Regions from separate parts of the Gracilibacillus sp. D59 genome, predicted to be linked through region 2. Evidence: riboswitches for the same ligand, from Rfam matches in the RefSeq annotation. Region 2 holds a riboswitch; each other region holds the start of a gene.

What was found. A riboswitch is a leader RNA that binds a small molecule or an ion and turns the genes downstream of it on or off. The one in region 2 is predicted to bind cyclic di-GMP.
Region 1: another riboswitch for cyclic di-GMP. It lies ahead of ACTWP4_RS06100 (RHS repeat-associated core domain-containing protein); the one in region 2 lies ahead of ACTWP4_RS19200 (diguanylate cyclase domain-containing protein).
Region 3: another riboswitch for cyclic di-GMP. It lies ahead of ACTWP4_RS12615 (hypothetical protein); the one in region 2 lies ahead of ACTWP4_RS19200 (diguanylate cyclase domain-containing protein).
Region 4: another riboswitch for cyclic di-GMP. It lies ahead of ACTWP4_RS17600 (anti-repressor SinI family protein); the one in region 2 lies ahead of ACTWP4_RS19200 (diguanylate cyclase domain-containing protein).

What each region holds. Positions count from the first base shown of each region.
Region 1 is NZ_JBQQCK010000002.1:634,034-639,368, reverse strand. It holds gene ACTWP4_RS06100 (RHS repeat-associated core domain-containing protein) at 1-1,402, opposite strand, end outside; cyclic di-GMP riboswitch class I at 1,524-1,613, opposite strand; gene ACTWP4_RS06095 (Ger(x)C family spore germination protein) at 2,215-3,366, opposite strand; gene ACTWP4_RS06090 (spore germination protein) at 3,363-4,907, opposite strand; gene ACTWP4_RS06085 (GerAB/ArcD/ProY family transporter) at 4,914-5,335, opposite strand, start outside.
Region 2 is NZ_JBQQCK010000014.1:33,152-38,486, reverse strand. It holds gene ACTWP4_RS19210 (EAL domain-containing protein) at 1-422, shown strand, start outside; gene ACTWP4_RS19205 (rhodanese-like domain-containing protein) at 562-867, shown strand; cyclic di-GMP riboswitch class I at 1,227-1,313, shown strand; gene ACTWP4_RS19200 (diguanylate cyclase domain-containing protein) at 1,402-3,252, shown strand; gene ACTWP4_RS19195 (ABC transporter substrate-binding protein) at 3,249-4,547, shown strand.
Region 3 is NZ_JBQQCK010000006.1:230,128-235,462, reverse strand. It holds gene ACTWP4_RS12625 (SH3 domain-containing protein) at 1-1,958, opposite strand, end outside; gene ACTWP4_RS12620 (hypothetical protein) at 1,960-2,547, opposite strand; cyclic di-GMP riboswitch class I at 3,127-3,213, shown strand; gene ACTWP4_RS12615 (hypothetical protein) at 3,243-3,734, shown strand; gene ACTWP4_RS12610 (DUF5667 domain-containing protein) at 3,753-4,826, shown strand; gene sigI (RNA polymerase sigma-I factor) at 4,997-5,335, shown strand, end outside.
Region 4 is NZ_JBQQCK010000012.1:10,865-16,199, reverse strand. It holds gene ACTWP4_RS17605 (NAD(P)/FAD-dependent oxidoreductase) at 1-1,180, opposite strand, end outside; gene ACTWP4_RS17600 (anti-repressor SinI family protein) at 1,533-1,658, opposite strand; cyclic di-GMP riboswitch class I at 1,694-1,785, opposite strand; gene ACTWP4_RS17595 (alpha/beta fold hydrolase) at 1,891-3,402, opposite strand; gene ACTWP4_RS17590 (hypothetical protein) at 3,651-3,839, shown strand; gene ACTWP4_RS17585 (phosphotransferase) at 3,836-4,852, opposite strand; gene spoVID (stage VI sporulation protein D) at 4,916-5,335, opposite strand, start outside.

The sequences.
Region 1 (5,335 bases), on a different contig from region 2:
GATCTGTTATTTTCGTAGGCTGTTTCCATTTTTCATGATATTCATAAACAGTTTTTCCTCCACCTAAATTTACTTGCTCTGTTTGATTACCTTTTTCATCATATGCATAGCTAATTGTTCCTCGTTCTGATTGAATTTTTTCCAAATTTCCATCTGCATCATAGGTGTAATTGGTAACAGCGCCTAGCGGATTTTGCATGCTAGTTATGTTACCATCTTGATGTTCGTAAACCCAGGCGCCGTCACTGATGTCTGTGACCGTTGTTTTTCCATTGGCATAAGAAATATTGAAATAAGTTTCACCAAATAGTTCTACACTAGTTACTTGGTTTTCTGCATTGTATGAAAATTCAAATGTTTTTTTCCCTTCTGTTACTGTAACAATGCGATCTGATGAATCATATCCATATTGAATGATACGGCCATCAGCTTGTTTCACTTTCTCTAACCGACCCTGAGTATCATATGTATAATCAACGGTGCGGCCAAATGGATCTTTTATTTGAACAATGACTTGATTATTCCAGTCAATCGTGATAGTACGACCAGTAGTATCTGTAACAGTCGATACTCTTCCTTGGTTATCATACTCATAATGGAACTTGTTTCCATAACGATCTTGATATTGAATCATCTTTCCTGCTTTAGCGTCTTGTTCATCACGCCATGCAGCATAATAACCATAGTAGGTCAATTTCGTACCATTAGCATGTGTTACCACATATTCATGCTGATTCACCCGTTCTATTGACACATCTTTTTCTGACTTTTCATAGTAGCCTTTATCTAACTCATAATTAATCATGGGATCATCGTCATAGCTTGTCACATAGGCATCCTCATTTTCCATAACGAAATCGTATGTATGGACACTGCCATCTAGCCTACTTTCACCCAGGTCATAACCTGCATACATTTCTAGTTTTGAGTCCATATTAATCTGCCAGCCTTGACCTAGTTCACCTGTACTGTCATCATCTGCTAAGTAGGTTCGTTCAATCACATAATCCATACCGATCCCTGGTAAAGATAGATCGGTACTATCCAACTTTACAAACCCAGACATAACATCAACTGGATTTTCAATTGGGTAAGATCGTTCATTCGTGGTAGTGGTAGCTTCTCTTTGTTGTGGTGCAGTTGATGGTGCCATGTTTCCTTCTAGCGCAGCAGGCAATGGGGGGTGAATATTCCCTGTCGGACTTGGTATTGACATAGGGCCTTGCTCTGTGCGAGGCATAAAGTCCATGATTGAATTTGGATTCATCAAATCAGCAAGCTCATCGACATTAGATGTTGCCTGACTTTGCATGCTGTTCGGATAAATCGGTAGACTTGTAAAAATAATAAGAAATACTAATAATAAGACCAAAACTTTCTTCAGCATTTGGAAAAATTCCATACAAAACATAAGCTCCTTTTTCTCTAATTTATCTAGGAGGTTTTTCTTGTTGCAGTATACTTTTTAAACATATAAAAAGCATTCTAAGCTTATAACAACTTAGAATGCTTTCATACTTCTTCATAGCAGCCCAGCCGTCATAACATTTCACCAATGCTTTAGACCTGTGGTTTTGCGCCCTTACCTTTCGATAAGTTTGCCTAGAGGTACAAGTGATTTAATACCTACATCTATTTACTTATAACAACATGACTACAATCATACGCACCATATACATATAAGTCAATATACACATGGACAATTATATATTATAAGGTTCAAAAGTCTTTAATTATAACCGTTTATTTCCATTTGAAGGTGTGATAAACTTTTAGTTATGAGAGGGAGAAGAAGGTGTTGGAATAGACGAATAGTCTTGAAATGATTTTTTGGAAGTTTTGAGTTGGGAAAATAACCCATACCAGCATCCATGTACTATGTAAGTAACCACACCAACATTGACATGGAGGTACTGTTATGAGCAATAACAGTACCTTCTATAGTTCTAACGAAATCATTTCTCAAACTAAACCTCATGTTCCGTCGGTAAGAAAACTTGGACAAGATCAGTTATTATTTGAATTGGACTAAATGTTTCAATCGGAAAAAGGTGAAGGTGATTAACGATGAACAAAATATATGCTGTTGTCAACAAAGAGAAATATAGTACCATCTCTCTTTTATTTTTTCTTTTCCATAACCGTTTGGCATCGATAATTATAAGCAAGATAAATATAATTGATAGTACAGTAATCCACATATATAGTATCCCTTCATTCAATCTCAATTTGAGTTGGTTCAATAATTAATCCTGATCTTCGTATATTTGATGTCACTTGAATATCAAATTTAACTTTTGCTAGTATCTCATTTTGTTGATCTTTGACTTCTTTCCAAACATTAGGATAGGATCTTCGCAACTTTTGTCCAATTCCATAAATATCCGAACCCATTTCTTTTGCTAGTTCAAATTCATTTTCAATCTGCGAGGTAACTACTTCACCTATTTTCTTTTCAACCTGTTCCATCTTGTCCTTAGCCAAGAGATCTACTGGACACGTCTGATCAGAGAGATTTCCTTCTAAGAATATATTAACTTTATAAGTTAATTCCTCATTTTTTAAAATAAGCTCGTCTTCACTTTCGAAGTCAGTTGTCTGAAAAGCAAATAATTCTTCCTCATATCCAGGACAAGCCCCTTCTAAAATGAAATAATCATATGTGTTTTTTAAGAGCTCTGTACCAGCTATTTCTGGGCCATCAATATAGCCCACTACTTTATCATCTTTAAAAACTGCTACCTCTTTCACCTCGTATGCTTCTACTTCTCCTCTTATTACCTTAGGATGAATCACATCTACAGATGAATCAATTCCAGGTGTAGCGAGTGCAGTAGTAAAATCTCGTAGTTTTACTTTCCGTGCAATAATTTGTCGTTGTTCAGCAGAATCTAAAAGGTCACTCATTGCTTTAGATGGAATACTTCCAAGTTCTATTTTTTGGTTGAGTAAATCTTGTGCACTTCCTCGTGTTACCACTAAATAAGAACCAGCACGACTATCTCTATCCCGTTCAAACCACGTTATAATCGGGGCAACACCATCTCTAGCTAATTCCTCACCAAAAATGATAATCTGGAGGTGTGACCAGTATAATCGACGTGGGGACAGTCTATTCATATTTTTGATTGCACTTATTACCGTTTCACCTTGAGCCGTTACACTCCATGTTGGTAATTCTGACCCCTTATCTTCTGTTTGTGGTTTAATCACCTGAGCTGTTATTTCATACACGTCTTCATTTTCACTAACTTTATCAATTCCCACACCTATCACAACGGCAACTTCATTCAATTCTTTTTTATCCCAGCAACCACTTAAAAGTATAATACAAGTAAATAGCAAAACGAGTCTTATTATTTTCACTTTTTTTGTCTCCTATTTAAATGGTTATTATCCGCATCTGACATCCTATCTTGATTTTCACCTGCAACCTCATTCGGTCTTTCTCTCATTGCCCACCATGGCATTCTTATAAATAAGTCTCCCCAATTGTCTTTGTGAAAAGGAACAATAGGAGTTAAGTATGGTACACCAAAGGAGCGAAGTGTAGTTAAGTGGATATATATAAGAATTAACCCAAAAATTAAACCAAAAGCTCCTAGAACAGCAGACAATGCTATGAGAGCAAATCTTAACAATCTTGCTGATATTGCTAAGTTATAGGATGGTGTTGTAAAAGAACTTATTGCAGTTAGTGAAACTGTAATAACGGTTGCTTGTCCAACCAGTCCAGCTTCTACTGCCGCCTGTCCTAATACTAATCCCCCAACGATAGATACTGCTGCACCAATAGTTTTAGGCAGCCGTAGCCCCGCTTCTCTTAATATTTCAAACGTTATCTCCATAAAAAGAACCTCAACGGCTATAGCAAACGGTACCCCTTCCCGTTGTCCAGTCAAGGCAATCAGTAATGGGGTAGGAATCATTTCCTGGTGATAAGTGAGAAGTGCAACATAAAAACCTGGTAATACAATGGATAGGAAAAACGCAAATCCTCTTAGCATTTTAAGGAAACTTGCAAAATCATATCTTTGATAATAATCTTCATTTGAGGTCATAAATAATCCAATCGTAGCTGGTACCAATAAAGTACCAGGTGTACCCTCGGACAAAATAGCAATTCTTCCTTCTAATAATCCGGCAGCAATGCGATCTGGCCTTTCTGAATTAAAAATAGTTGGAAATGGTGTATAACCATTTGGATCTTCAATAATTTCTTCTAAATATAGAGAATCTAAAATTCCATCTATTTCAATTTTCTCCAACCTTTGTTTTACTTCTTCAAACATTTCTGGTTTCACGACATCCTCAATACCTAGTATTGCAACTGGTGTTTGAGATAACTCACCGATCTTTATCTCGTGAACCTTTAATTTATGGGTGTGAAGTCGTCTACGTACTAAGCCAATGTTGGTTTTTAACGATTCATTGAAGGATTCTCGTGGTCCGCGGACAACCGTTTCCACATTAGATTCAGAAACTTGACGTCTTTCCCCTCCAGCGGTATCAAGTGCAATCCCCTTTGTTTGCTTGTCTATTAAAACAAGTGAATACCCTTGTAACAAGTATGTAATGGATTCTTTTATGGAAGAAGTTACTTCTTTTTTAATCGTAGAGAAATTAATCTCCTTTATATTTTTTGCTTCATTTTGCTCTTGGTTATAGTTATCGTTTAATTCACCGATAACATATTCTTCAATAGATTCCCTTGCGACTAGGCTGTCTAAATACAACACAGCAATAGAACTATCCTCATCACTGCCAATATAACGAATAGTTAAGTCAGAAGTATTGCCAAATAGATCTTTGACTACTCTGATATCTTCGTATAGATTGCCTGTAAATTGATAATCTTCCTTTTTATTCTTTTGTTTCTTTGTTAATCTTGATTTTCTACTAAACATGATGATTCAACCTCTTTTTAACTGCTTAAATTGACTTATTATTAATAAGAGTAGGGGAATAAATAACGCTATAAACGTTGCGAAATATGGATAAATATACATTAGGAATCGATATATCCCAATTAAGTCGTCACTAGTAATCAAAGAAAAAATGGCTAATATTGTAGCTGTAGGGATAGTTAAAAGTGTATAATCATCTATATGAAATAATTGAGCTAACCCTACCACAATGGCATATAAAAACAGTGAAATTTTTGAGAATGAACCTAGCGACCATAGTACTACACCAAGAATATCCAATCTTTGTAGTGCTCCAATCTCGATATCACGTAAGGTTTGGAAAGTTGGAAAATAAAGCCCCATTGCACGTTCTTCTCCAAAAACGGTCACTACACCTGAAACAGGTCCAAGAAACATCACAATTAAAA
Region 2 (5,335 bases):
GTTTTGAGATTACAGAAAGTTTATTATTAGAGGATATTGAGTTATCTATTAACGTATTGCAAGATATAAGAGCATTAGGTATTGGAATAGAAGTTGATGATTTTGGAATAGGTTATTCTTCGCTATCGTATTTAAAAAAATTCCCAATTAGTGCATTAAAAATTGATCGTTCTTTCGTAATAGATGTTCATCAGGATCCAAAAAATTTAGCTATTGTGCAGGCGATAATGGAAATGGGACATGCACTTGGGTTGCAAGTAATCACAGAAGGGGTAGAAGAAATAGAACAGATAAAGCTATTAGAAGATTTAGGATGTCAAATATTCCAAGGCTATTGGTTTTCTAAACCAATAGCAAAAGAAAAAATTCCGAGTGTGATTGAACATATTTGTGATAAGAAAATAGCGCAAATGAATGCTTAAAACTGTACCCAGTATGTTATTAATTTTAGAAGCTATATTAAATATTAGTAAAGGAAGCACAATAATGGTATTATTCAATGAGAGATTCATCAACCAATAATAAATTGCTATATGAGAATAAACTTTTGGAGGTATTATTATGAAAGAGGTTCAAGCAACAGAATTAGCAACAAAATTAAAAAATGGTGAAAAATTAAATATAATTGATGTTCGAGAAGATGATGAAGTAGCACAAGGTATAATTCCTGGTGCAAAACATATAAGATTAGGAGAAATTCCTAACCGAATAGAAGAATTTAATAAAGATGAACATTACTACATGGTATGTCGTTCAGGAGCTCGAAGTGGTCGAGCAACTGAATATTTAGAAGCAAATGGAATTGAGGCAACAAATATGGAAGGTGGCATGCTTGCTTGGGAGGACGAAACAGACGTACCCGAGTAATTGCTGCTAGTATATGCAATTGAAAACAGTCCATTGTGAAAGAGTAATCTTAATCAGGATTACTCTTTTTATTATTGAATAAGTTCTCTTCTTTCAATAATTAGAACACTAAGCAAAGCGAAGTATCTTGCCGTAGCGTTTCCTAACACTTAGCATAAATCAGAATGGCAAAAGCTAATCTATTAAGAAGTTATTTCGCAGTTTACTTTAAAAGCGAAGAATTTGTTGGTTTATTCGTATTTTTTGAATTGATCTCTACTTTGAATTGATTATTATCATGAAATTATTATATTATATAGGGAATTAGTTTTATATTTCTAGTAAGCTACGTCAGTGTTTGTGATATAATAGTACTATATAATGGGAAAAGGCAAATCTATTGAAAAATAGAGACGCAAAACCACAGATCTAAGGTGGAAAATCGCGACGATGGCAGGGTTACCTGAGATAAAAACAGGAAACCTATACATTTTTGTATAGGTTTTTATTCTTATATTTTTTATAAAACGAGATATGGGTGAGGAGCGAATAGATATGCGTAATGTCATGAATAGAAAAATTACATTGTTTATATTGATCTTAACTGTATCTGTCATTGCGCAATTATATTCTGTATCATTAGTTTTCGGTATTACCATAAGTTTTGCGCCTGTTCTTTATCTAGCATCTATCCGATTATTTGGCTTTCGTTTTGCACTTCTATTAACAATTTGTATGAGCTTACTCACACAATTTTTACATATAGGCAATTCATTGGTTTTCTTTAGTATACTTGAAATTTTGATAATCGGTACATTTTATACAAAAAAAGGAAAAGATCTATTTACATGGAGTTTTGCTTATTCCTTTATCATCTTTATTCTTTATTTCTTATTGGTCTTTCTCTTCTCAGACTTCTTGGATGATTTAAGTGTTTTAACTAATTTTATGATCATTCAGACTGTAGCAGCTACTTTGTTCGCTGCTTTAGTTGCTGATATGTTGTGCGATTATCTTCCAGTCATTCCAAAGATGAAAAACTGGTTTCAGGAAAAAAATCAATTATATTTTGGCCAGGTAATTTCCCACATATTAATTTTCTCCGCTGTCCTCCCATTACTTATCATCATTTTAGTTAATGGTAGGGAGCTCGAGAGCGAAATGTACAAGGAGTTTTACCTTCAATATCAACAACTGGAAGAACGGTTACAACAAAAGGTAGCAGAAATGGATTCTATCGAGATTCAAAATTATGAATTAGACGCTGAACTAGAGAAAGCTAGAATAAAATCAATTTTAGATGAATTTATTGGAACAACAAATAGACGTATTTATATGTTGGATCAAGGTGGTCAATTATGGCTTTATGCGCATAATCAGAATGACACACTTCCTAATCTTGATTATGTTGAAGATGGTTTTGTTAATCAAATTCATCCTAATGGTTTTATTTGGCTACCATCTAAGCAACAAACTTTATCAGATTGGTATCATGGCTATTATCTAGGTGAAACTACCTTTATAAATAAGCGAGCATTTTTAATTATTCCTATCACAAATAGAGTAGTAGCGTTAGCTGCTGACCTTACTCATTATTTGATGTTTGCCCTGTCTGTATTATTCATTGCATTAGTGTTTGGTATGATAGTTAACCGCATATTATCCAATTCATTAATACGACTTACGCAATTAACAAGTGATTTACCAGAGAAGATGAATAGACAGGAGACTTTCTATTGGAGAGATACTTCTATAGATGAATTTTCAAAGCTAGGGCAAAATATTGAAAAAGTAGCAAACCAGCTACAAACAATGTTTACTGATGCCAAAAAGAAGAATGACTTACTAACAGCAAGGACAAATCAATTAATAGAATCAGAGTCGAAATTATACCGTTTGGCTCATTTCGATACATTAACTGATTTACCAAATAGGTATTCTTTTCATGAGGATGTAACAGAGATGTTAGATGCACCAGCAAACTTGGAACGCTTTGGGATTGTTTTTATTGATTTAGATAAATTCAAACAAGTCAATGATACGCTTGGGCATAGTGGTGGAGATTTATTATTAAAAGTATTTGCCAAACGGTTAAAACAATTTCAGCGAGGTCAGCCTGTAACTTTTTATCGTTTAGCAGGCGATGAATTTGTTGCTGTTGTGAATTTAAAAACAGAGAAAGACGTACAGTTGTTTAGTGAACAATTAGTCGAGGTTATTAGGCAAACAATCGTTATTAATAAAACGGAGATCATGTTGACAGCTAGTATTGGTATTAGTTTTTATCCTGACCATGGTAAGACTTTAGATAAATTGTTACATCATGCGGATTCATTAATGTATGAGGAGAAACAAGAACATCACAATTCACAACTACTAACATCATATAGGGAGGAACACGATTGAAATCAATCAGATTATGGATAGCGACTGCAGGAATAATTCTCTTAGTTGGTTGTCATTCTTCCAGTTTTAAGTCCTTTCAGGAATCTTCATTAAGAATTGAATCGGTTGAAATGGAAGAAGAGGTTGAACAGGACGATGAATTGGTTATTTGGACACATGATAATATTTTTGAAAAGTCATTACCAGGTTTTTTAGAAATGTATCCAGAGATAGAGGTTGATATACAAGTAATAAAAGAAAATATTATACAAAAATATCGTCAAAGTATGTTAACAGAACAGGCACCAGATCTATATGTAATACCTGATTATGCTTTAGGTGAATTTACTGGAATAAGTGGTTTTGAAAACTTATATGAAGAAAGGTATAATGATGAAGGTTTTTTCGCCCGAAGACCAGAAAGTTTATTAAATCGATATATTGATGAAGACAGCGATAAAATGTTCGCAATACCATTATTGTATTTCCCTTATGTTACGTATTATCGGGAAGATATATTAAATCTATATGGATATCCCAGTGACCCAAGGCAATTGTCTCAGTATTTAAATGATGATGAAAAGTGGTTGAACATGGCCCGAAATTTAAAAGAAAATGGCCACTATATTGTAGAATCAGAACATTCACTACTGAACATGGTTTTAAGAACGAGTTATTTTTTTGATGAAGAGTATAAGTATTTAGCGAATGAAGAACCTTTAGAGACTACTTTTCAAGTTGCAAGTGATGTAGTTAGTAATGACCTAAGTCCCTATATTAATATTTGGGATGAAAGAGGAAAAGAAGCATTGCAAAATGATGAATTAGTTATGTTTCAAATGGCTAGTTATGTAGTAGATCATCTGAAGAATTGGGTTCCCGAGCAAAAGGGGAAATGGGGAGTAACTGCTTTACCATTTCAACTAGCAGGTGTAGACATGGAGGCAAGTATGTCTATTGCTATTTCTGAAAATAGTAACCAAAAGGAGATGGCATGGGCATTTGCTAAAAAAATGGCAGATGATATGCAAAATATGTATGAGAAAGTTGAACATGATCCCTTTTATATCAATAAAGATTTAAATCAAATATTTGAGCTTGCCTTACACAAAAAAGTACCAGGCAAACCTCAACCTTTGGATCAAGACATACAATTTATTTGGGATGTTGCTATGAAAGATTTCTATGATGGAAAAACTGTTACAATCGAAGCGATTGATAGTATTAATGCAGATATAAAGGAAAGGATCAAATATGATCAAAGGGCATTGCAAAATTTCATAGAAGCACCAAATCAAAAAGATACTGCAGAATAAGCAGTATCTTTTTTTATAAGGTAGGAAAGCATAACCATTGGTATCACAGTGTTTTTGTATCTTATTTACGTTTAAAAAGTGTAATAAATAAAGATTTAGTTGACTAGTCATGTTGTTTATGATGAAAGTTAAAGTGTGCAAGCCACCCGCTGCGGCTGACCGTTTCGCTTTCCAAGGGGCATGCTCTTCAGCTAACTTTTGCAGGAGGAGTTCGCTCCTGCAAAAGTGGATCTTCAGATCATGCTATTCCCTTAGGAGTCGAAACGGTCGGCCTCCGCTATACCTTTTTCTACACCGAATATCAGAAAAAGCATATTAGTTTTATAACCATATGAGTGATGCAAATGCCATATTTTTGCACTTTCACAGGGATAATAATCCAAGCTGCTAGGTCTGACAAATGTTGTAGCGTATGCATTAAACGAAGGCGCCCACTTCAACTCCTGTGGGACTCGTTTGCTCTGAAGATCCACTTTTTTGAGCGGTTTTTGCTCGAAAAAGTTAGCTGAAGGGCAAACCCCACGGAAAGGGGAGTGGGCAGCCGGAGTGGTGGTCAAACGGTCGATATATTTCATAATGACTACTAATAGCAATATCCACAGACCTACTTAGCATATTGTTATAAGACTGGGCGGGTTTTGCCCAGTTTTTCTTAATAAAATAGGAATATATGTGGTGAATTAGTTTTTTATCAATTAATTGGAATAAATCGATGCTTAATCGATATAGGATTATCATTATATGATGTTATAATTAGAATATAAGGTATTTTTATAGAAGTGGCTGGT
Region 3 (5,335 bases), on a different contig from region 2:
TTCACCACAATCTTACTACTAATCCATCCACGACCTCCTTGCTCATTCTCAACCTGAAACCAAACCCGACCTTCTTCACCTACCTTTTTATTATTTTGATAAACTAACGAATCTCCGGTACTAACCACAAATGCAATCTCACTGTCTAACGATGGTTTAGACCTCACATTAGCATACTCTGTCGTAATTTCATAAGTAGTAACAGGTACAGTATTTGTTTCGTTTGATTCAGTCTTTTGAGGACCGTTTAGCCAACTCCAATTCTGTATCTGTTCTTGACCATATTGATAGAGATCAGGTCCAGCAAAATAGCCACCTGTGATCAATCCAGTGCTAAGAATACCAGCAACAAGTTTCTTTTTGTGAGTACCTACCCATTGGAAAGAGCTTCTATTCCACGGCCATAAAATACTTTTCCAATACAGTTTTCTAAGGTAAGCAGATAATTCATCTTTTTGTAAACTATTATCTATTTTGATTAATGCTTTTAGTTGTTTCCGATTTAATGAAATATCTTCTTCCTCGTCTTCCTCACTATCAGTTTCGTATGATAGGTCAAAAACATCTTCAAGGAAAGATCCAATCAAAGCTATTGCTTTATGTTCATCAAAAAAAGCTTCCTTAGATGCTGGCTGTTCACCATAATAGATACCATACGTCCCTACACGTTGATCGACACGGATAAAATAATCAAAAAGTAAGTGACCATCTTTCACTTTTTTCCGCCGAACTGCTTCTTTAATAAAACGAATATAAAGTTCACTCATTGAATGAAATCCCAATTGCTTCACATCGCTGTCAAGTATATACAGATATAATTCCTGAAATAATTGTTTCGTCGTGTTATAAAAACTATCAAAATGACCATTCTTGTATTCTTCCAATAAAGCTTCTTGATAACTAATGTAATAGTACATATGTGCGAGGTAGATGGCAGATTGCCCATCCTTGACTTCAACTCTGGTACTAACCGGGTTATTTTTTACATATTGAAAAAGTTTTTGTGACACTTGAATAGCTTCCTGCCACTGTCTATATTTTAATAAATGTTGAATCCCGTTGGTTGTTTTTTTCGTCCAGACGGTTAATTCTTCTATTTCCTGCTCTGTAATGGTTAGTTGATATGTCGGTGTTAATAGAGCTAGTCCACTAAAGGTCAATCGTTGTGTAGCAAATTGATCATTTACCCGTATGATGGTACCACCATAAAGAGCCATCATTGCCAGTTTGTAATGAAGCTCAAGCTCTTGTAAAAAGGAATTAAATCTATCAATATAATGATTCCAACCTTGAATTACCTTATCCATTGATTGATGGATTTGAGTTTCACTATCGTCTCCCATTAAAGCACCAACACCAGCCCCAGCAAAAGGGATGCCAACTAACAATCCAAGTAGTGAAGCACCACCTTTAATAATGGATTTTCCCTGCTGATCACTTTTAACACGATCCATAACGATTGCATGCTGACCAATTTTATCTGTATATTTCTTTAAAGCATTTGTCAGGTTATTAATATGAAGTAATATTCCTTGTTGCAACCCATTGAAAAAAGGAGAAGGGTATTGATAGCGTAGAAAAATTTCTCCATATTCACCCTCAGACATTGCTCGTATAAATTGTATGTAGTCTGATTCCAGTTCATCAAAGCTTAATGCTGTTTGCAAATCCTTTGATACTTTCCCTGGATCGGTATAATCAAAAAAGTTACGAATGTATCGCTGTTGATCTTCTGTTGTTGGTTTGTCTGGAAAAGAGTCTTCCAATCTACTTAAGGATTCGTATCGATGGCGAAGCTGGTCCCATACACGATTCATTGCATTTTCTGTAACGTGGTCGACATATGCAATTACTTCCTCCCAGCAGGGTTGGGACAAACGTGACTTTAAATCACTTACAATCAAGTCATATTCTTTTGCTGGGTCTTTGAAATAGTTTTCTAGTTTTGAAACTGCCATCTTATAAGAACTCCAGTACGTCAAGTGCGTCTGATCCGTCCATCGCAGTCCCTAAATCAGCACTAGAGATTTGTGATGATACAGCTTCAATTTCACTGAAATGGTTTTGTAAGTCAAATCCACTTGTATAACTTTCGCTATCAACAAAAGAGGAATCTATATGAACCTGAGATTCACCTATCACACTGTTTTCGGAAGTGCTAAACATAGTACCACCACTTGGAGCAACAAAATCAACCCCATCTCCAGTGAAATTAGGTTGTAATGTACCTATATGCTCTCCATTTTGGTAGTAATTTTCTTGTCCGAAAATCGAAGAACGGCTTGTAATGTCATTGTCAATCCCAGTAAAGTCAAAAGTAGTGCCACCTTCAACATTCTCTCTTACATGTGCTGTTTCTCCATTTGCAAAATGGAATGTTTCACCACCGGCAGCATTAGGCATCGTTTCCAAAATAGGATTACCATTAATGTCAACGAAAGAACTGCCACCGAAGAAATTCTCCTTTACATAATACGTCTCAGACATTGGTGCAATAGACGTATCATTTTGAAATAAATCATTCATAAAATCAGAACCATAATTCAATATAATCACCTACTAATAAAAATAGTAAAAAAGACATATGATTATTATATCAAATATCTTAAAATAAAGAAATTTTAATGTGCGGGTAGGAAAGGGAAAACTTTTTAATGGCAAAAATTTTATTTACCCCGGCTTATATAATTAAAAGTGCGCAATAAAGCGAGTATGCGCACTTTTTTTTGTGATTATTTTTTTACGATACTTCTCAATATTTTCTTTCCTTCAGGGGTTAAATAAACTTTATTATCCTCCAGTAATTGCTTGGCCATACCTGCCGTCATTGGTTTTGCTTGTTTTGCCAACGTTTTTCCTCCTTTCTGTTACATGTCATTATATGTACAAGTTAACCTACTTGTAAGAGCAAGCTACACTAAGGTAAATGTGGATTTTATCAAAAGAAGTCAGGGGTCACTTGTTTCTTTTAAAATAGTTTCTTCTTTAAGGTCATATAAAACTGTTTACTAATACTAGAACGTTCATCATATTTATTTTTTTTAACTTTTTATATTTTAATTTTTTATAGAAAAAATTTTGTTCTCCCCCCTTTTTCAATACAAGTCTTTCGTATAGATAGTTGAAAAAGGAGAAAGGCAAAACTGTTAAAAAACAGTGACGCAAAGCTATAGGGGCTAATGTGAAGGGTCACAAAGCCAGCCAGCTACCAAGAGATAATGATAGTGAATGGGGGTGAAGCGTTGAAACAAGTGTTGATAGTATCCTGTTTGTTCTTTTTAATGGCATGTGGTCAAGGGGAGAGTGCCACGGATCTTGGGGAGAATACCGGACAAGCAGAAAAGCAAGATGTACTGTATGAAAATGATGTTTTCCAAATCGGTGGAGTAGATGGTTGGTCAGTTGAGGAAGAAGCCACCGCTGAGCAAGAGCAGAACATCGTTTTTTCAAACGGGACAACAAGGGTAATTGTTTCGTCGGTAAGTAAAGAACAAACGGTGGATCTATTAAAAAAGAACGTTCTATCTTCTTTTTCTAAAAAAGCGGAATTAATAGAAGAGGATGAGAATTACTTAGCTGTTCAAACAAATAGAAATGAAAATATACGTGGGGATATATATTTTCATCAAGGTTCGAAACATAATGTGATTTTTACTTTCATGACTCCTGAACAGCATTATCAAGAAAATAAAAAGCAAATAAATGCATTCAATGAGAGTATTCAAATATTTTAGATGGAGGGAATAGCTGATATGAAGCTAAAAACATGGTTATCGGCAGCAACAATTAGTGTATTAGTTGTAGGAAATACTGCATATGCAAATGAAGTAGAGGAAACGATTACCCCAGATGAGGAATTATATGATACTGCTCTATTAATTGAAGAAACAGAGCTGGAACTGACAGAAGACCAAACCGAAAGAGCGCTATTATTAGACGAGTTTGTGAGTGACCGTTTGAATGAAATAGAAACTTTAATTGACGAAGGTAATATTGAAGAAGCTGAACAATTAATCGAACAATATGAAGAATATTTAGATCGATTAGAAGGTGAATTAGAAGCTGCAGAGGAAGAGCAGGAAGAATCAGAAGAAGAAGCAAATGAAGATGATGACGAAGTAGAAGAAGTGGAATTACCTGATTCAGAAGAAGCGGATGATGAAAACGAAGACTCCGATCAAGAAGAGAAAGAGGAAAGCACGGAGGATCGAGATGAAGCAGAAGATGAATTAAGAGATAATGCCAAACAACGTACTATCAAACTTCAAGCTTTATTAGAGCGCGATGATTTACCAGAACAAGCAAAAGCAGGTATTGCTAAAGCACTTGAGAATCAAAAGCGTGCTGAAGAAAATTATCTTCGAGCAAAATCAAAAAATGAAGATGAAGAAGACGTAGATCAACCGGAAAATGAAGATATCGTTGAGGAACAAGAAGATGATGAATCAGAAGAAGCAGAAGAAACTAAATTAGCAGAAGAAGTACAGGAACAAGCTATTAAAAAAGCCGAAGCAGAACAACGAAAATTAGAAAAAGCTGAAGAAAAGGCAGAGGAAAAAGCTGAACAAGCACAAGAGAAAGCAGAAGAAAAAGCTGAAAGAGCGGAAGAAAAAGCGGAAAAAGCACAAAAGAAATTAGAAGAGAAACACAAAAAAGCAGAAGAGGCACAAAAAAGAGCTGAAGAAGCAGAAAAAGAAGAAGAGAAAGAAGAACAAGAAGTAGAAGAGCAAGAAGATGATGATGAACCTGAAGATGATTCTAAGGCAGAGTCGGAAGAAGATGACGAGAATGATAGATCAGAAAAAGAAAAAGGAAAGGAAAGATAAAGATATTATCGATTTTTTTCGACAAAATTCCAAAAATATCTTTACCCTTAACTATTTATAGCTTACATTAAATATAGAAATGCTTTATCCTTTGACATCTATTAATATCTTTGAGGATAAAGCTTTCTTTTTTGGTGCTCATGAAATAGTGGATAAGGGAGAGGGGCAGGATGAAGCAAGAAGACATCGAGCATTCCATCACGGAGATACAAAAAGGGAATGAATTAGTTCGAGAACAGCTGATTCAATATTATCAACCATATATATTGAGTGTGGTAGGAAAAGTATGTAAAAAGTTTACAACATGGAATGATGACGAGGCGAGTATTGGCTTAATCGCCTTTAACCGTGCAATTGACACGTATGATCCTGGAAAAGGGAGAACTTTTCTTAATTATGTCTATTTAATTATTCATCGAGAATTGATCGATTTTTTTAGAAAAGAAAATCAATATCAAGATCTAATTAAGAATGGTGAAAAACTTCTCGAAACAAATCATGTGCAAGAA
Region 4 (5,335 bases), on a different contig from region 2:
GTGTTGGTCCACCTAATAAGAACAGATAACGGTCATCAATCACATTTTTCATCACTTTTGCCTGCATTCCATATATTTTATTGCCATCAAATACAGTACCCATTGCATCACTTCCGCCTAAAGATGCAACCGTTCCTTTATCATCAAATTTAAATTCCTGTAATGTACCTCCGTAAATCATGGTCTTAATATTATGTGCACAAACATCTGCTTCTTGTATAGCAATTTGCGCAGTCGGAGGGTATGGTTTGCCAGTTTCGTTATTCATAACCCATGCACAATCACCTAAAATAAACACTTCGTCATGGCCTGGAGCACGTAATGTTGCATCCACATTAACTTTACCCTTAGTTAATTCAAAACCAGATTCTCCAACAATACGATTAGCTTGTACACCACCAGTCCAGACAATAGTACCTGCTGTAATTTCCTCTTCATCTTCACCGACGATAACTGAATCAGCTTTCACTTCTTTTATCATAGTTCCGAGCTTAAATTCTATACCGCGATATTCTAGAGATTCTTTCGCATAACTTAATAATTCTTCATTAAATCCAGGTAAAATCGTTGACATTGCTTCAACATCAATAATTTTCACATCTTGACGTGGAATATCATATTTTTTACATAATAGCGGAATACGTTCTGCTAATTCACCCAAAAATTCAATGCCGGTGAAACCTGCACCACCAACGACAATTGTTAGCATACTTGGGTCTGGATTTGTCTCATTACGATAACGAGCAAACTGATACTCAATGTGATCTCGAATCATGCGACTCGTATCAACACTTTGAATGGAAAAAGCATGCTCTTCCATTCCAGGAATACCAAATGTGGCCTTTTCAAAACCTAAACCTATGACTAAATAATCGTAGCTTATTTCACCGTTTTCTAGTTGGACTGTTTTGTCTTCTTTATTGATTTTTATAACCGTATCATGCACAAAATTTACTCGACGAGTATTAATGACATCTGAAATCATGATTCGAGAACGATTGACATCAATTGTTCCTGCAGCAACTTCATGTAACCATGTTGTTTGATAATGATAATTGTGTTTGTTAACTAATGTAATCTCAACTTCTTCTTGTGAAAATTGTTGAGTTAATCGCTTAGTTGTCATCATTCCTGCATAGCCTGCACCAAGTACAACTATTTTAGGTTTGTTTCCTATCATCGAATCCTTCCCTTCCTGTTTTAGACCCATAATAAACTACGATAGTTTTCACCTTTTTTACAATTTGTATGTATCATATCAATCGCTGTCAGTATATCAAAATTAAATTCCCTCGTCTAATAAAGTGAGACTTCCATCACAGGGTTTTATGGACAATTTGCGCTATAATAAACTATACCCCAATTTGAGACAATAACACATTAATTATATCGTGGAAGTGGTTAACCATCGATGCGGAATAAATCTCTCGATAATTCGTTTAGTTTCTCGATGTTAGACATCCTCGTCTATACATTCATAGTTTTAAACAAAAAGAAAAAACCCACTTTTAGGTAGGGTTTTATTCGTTGTATTACACATTGGATTTACATTCATTCTTTTTTAGGAATTCACGCACTTCTTCTATCGTATAACCACTCTCTTTCGCTTTTGCCATCAAGTAAATCCATTCATAATCAACGTTTATTTTTGTTGGCATAAACGTATTCCCCTCCTAAAATACACTACAGTATTTCAGGCAGCTCAGCCATCCGAAAACTTATGTATTATTATACGGATCTGTAACTTTGCGTCCCTACCTCTCAATAGGTTTGCCTTTTTCTGATCATTTCTGTACAACATATAACTTCAAAAAATAAGGATATGATTTTATCTATGGTTACCTTGTTATCATACCATTCCTATCATTACACTTCCATTACAATTACATTTTAGGTATCAAAACTGGATTTAAAACCGAAGTGTTCCAAAAGTTCTCTGTATTGTAATTCTTTTTGCTTTTCACCTATGTTCTGATACCAGTCTACAAGAAACTCTGCCATTCCGGCCCAAATTCGTTCTAGTTGATGATAAATTTGTTGAAAATAATCTTCATAAAGACCAGGGAAAAAATTATCTGAAGCAATTTTTAGACATTCCTCATATATCTCAACTTTTTCGATTCCCTTTGACAATTTTAAACCATTCTCAAGTTTTTGCCGATATACTAAATAATCAGTATTAATAGTACCACTGATTACTACATGCTCTCTTTCTGTAACAACTATTGGTTCATCTTGACTTATCTGAGCAGGCTCAAGTATTTTCTTTAAATGATGTAAAGAGACCCTCAATTGATTTTTAGCTTTAGTTAAAGATAAATTAGGCCAAAAAGCATCGCAAAGCTCATCTCTTGTAACCGATTTCTGTAAAATTAAATAAGTAAAAATTACTTTTGCTTTTCTTTTACCCCAACCTTGAACAATAGCCAGACCATTTATAATAACTTCAAAACGGTGTAACATAAGAACGGAAATGTGATTTACACGCTTATCCAGTCGTTCAATTTGTGCTTCTAATTCTCTCTCCATTTCAAATTTTAACTCAGATAGATATTTGTATTTAACCTTATTTTTAATACTTTTCTGTTGAATAAACTGATGTATCCATTTCGCCACGATAGATGGTTGATCCAATTGAACGACAAAAGATGCATCAGGTACGGTTAAAAACCTTGCAGAAGGCACAGCGTTTAATGTCGCACTAAATAGTTCTGGAGGGTAAACAGGGTCTTCTGAACCAACTAAAAGCAATAACGGCTTATTCATCGCTTGCAATTGCTTCCGTGCCATTTCAATATGACTTGTATTAAACAATTCAAAATAGACTTCTTTGTTAACTTTACGATATCCTTCTCTTAATATACTTTTATTTTCTTCCGTGGTATTATAACAAATCTGTGGAATTAATTCTTCTCCCAACACCTCTAGGCTCTTAGAATGATTACTAATTTTTTTTCGATTGGTAACTTGCTTCTCTCCCAATTTCTTAGGATAGTTAATGGGAACTGCGATTAATGTTAATGAAAGAATTTCTTCTCGATACTGATGGGCATATTGAATGGCAACAAAACCACCTAAACCTTGTCCAATTAGATGAAATTCATTAATTTGGAGGTAAGTTTTTAAATGCCTTAGATCACGGCACATACGGTCTAGTATTGGCTTCTCACCAGAATAATCACTAAGCCCATGTCCTGGTAAATCCAACAGAAGAATATCATAATCCCTTTCTAACAATGGTAAAATAGGCCCCCATGAATTAAGATGCAATCCTAATCCATGAAGCAAAACAAGTACATTTTTCTTGTTTGATTCATTTGAATGAAGCCATTTGTAATGAATCATAAACCCTTCACTATTAAGATATGATATATTATCACCCCCATCAAAGAACACCGACACATTTCATTAACTCCATATTACCTATTATCATGTATATATTCGACATTCATCTATAATATTCCTGCATGACAACTTTGTTTTAAGAAAATGGGACTAGGTATTTATTATGAAATTACAAACGTCACATACATAGTTAATCTTTTTATTGAAAAAAATTCTTTTAAATTTGCAAATAGGTGTACGCTTCGATTTTCGCTGCATAAGCTACAATATACATTTCTTTATTTTATCGTGAATGAGGTGATTTTTTGGCTCGTTATTATCGCTATCGTCTACCACCTTGGGCTCGAGAATGGATATTAATTTGTGAACGGTGCACTCCTCCAATCGTGATTTTTCAGGGGATACGAACTTTATTTATACCAACAACGTTCGATGTTTTATTGTTAGGAATTTTGATTGGTATCCTGATTGCTTTTCAATTAGAATGGATCTAGTAAGTTTCTTCAAATTGCTCTGATTTTAATGTTTCATAAATAAATTCCTGTAACTGAAATGCAAATAATAACTTACGATATTCCCGTTCAATTCTAATAGAGCATGTTACATTATTTTTATTTCTGGATGCCTGCATACTTGTTAGTACCTCTTGAATCCAATTAGATGGTGAAAGCAATTGTAAAACTAATAAAGATTTTTCATAATCCGATAAATCAATATAACGACAATAGATAGAAAACGAATCAGTTATTTTCCCCATATCACAGTCATGGAATTGAAATAAATATTGATAATATTTCACTAAATCATATGTTGGAGAAGTCATAAAAGCATCTTCCCAATTCAAAAAATACGTGTTGGTTTGTGTATTGACATAATGGGAAGGTTGTATATTTCCGTGGCATAATGAATATTTCATCTTCTCGGTTTCTTCCATTACATCCAAATAAATTTCTTGCCACCTTTCCAGTTGATTGAATGTTTGTTCTATATCCCGGTAATACATGCAAACTTGTAACTCATATGGGGACATAAAACGCTTTGCTTCAAAATATCGAACGTACTTCAACATTTGATCCCGATAGGTAGCTAACTCTTGCTGAAATTGTTGCGCGATAGTAGTCTTATTTTGTTTCAGTGGTGCAATCTGATGATAATCCATAGTGGCAGCGTGAAGACGACCGATTGCATGCATAGTAGTTGCATACTCATCAACTGGTTGATCCATGTACTCTTTTTCCACCCATGGCATCAGGTAATAGATATGTTTTTGATCCTGTACAAATGGTTGTTTATTTTTGGCATAATGAATGGGAACAAAGCCAAGTATCTGTTTTTGTTGTATAAATTGTTGAATCGCTTGCCATCTTCCTAGATCATCAGGATTTAGTCTTGACTTTTTCAAAGCATACTGTTGGGAATTCGCTTTAATTTTAAACACTCTTTCAGTTACCTGCTCGATTTCTTCCGGTTGTAATTGAAATCCATCTATAATTTTTGACCAATCCATTTTGTTTCCTCCTTCCAAATATGAAACAAAAAATCCCTTGACTGGCACCAAGGGATTAAAGCTTTATTCCTCTGAGATTATTGGAATATAAATTAATTGACCTGCAGATACATCTTCTTCTTCCAGACGATTCGTTCTCATAATTTGTCTTGGAGTTACTTCATAACGCTCAGCAATGGTTTGCATCTGGTCATCAGGTTGCACAATATATAATTTTAGTCGAGTATAGTTTGAACTTTCTTCTCCTGCGAAAATATTCAATAAATAGGATGTATCATCATTTGTCCGCTCTTCTCTCGCTTGGACATGAAGTTTTTCTTCCTCTTCTTCCAGTTCTTCATCTTCACTTTCCAAAACGACATCTTCTTCTGACTCTCTAACTAACTCCGGTTCCTGTTCATCTATGCTATCGACTACTTCCATTGATTCCTGATCACTTCGTTTACTGTTGATAGCAACAACTTTCTCTTCTTCCGGTGAAGT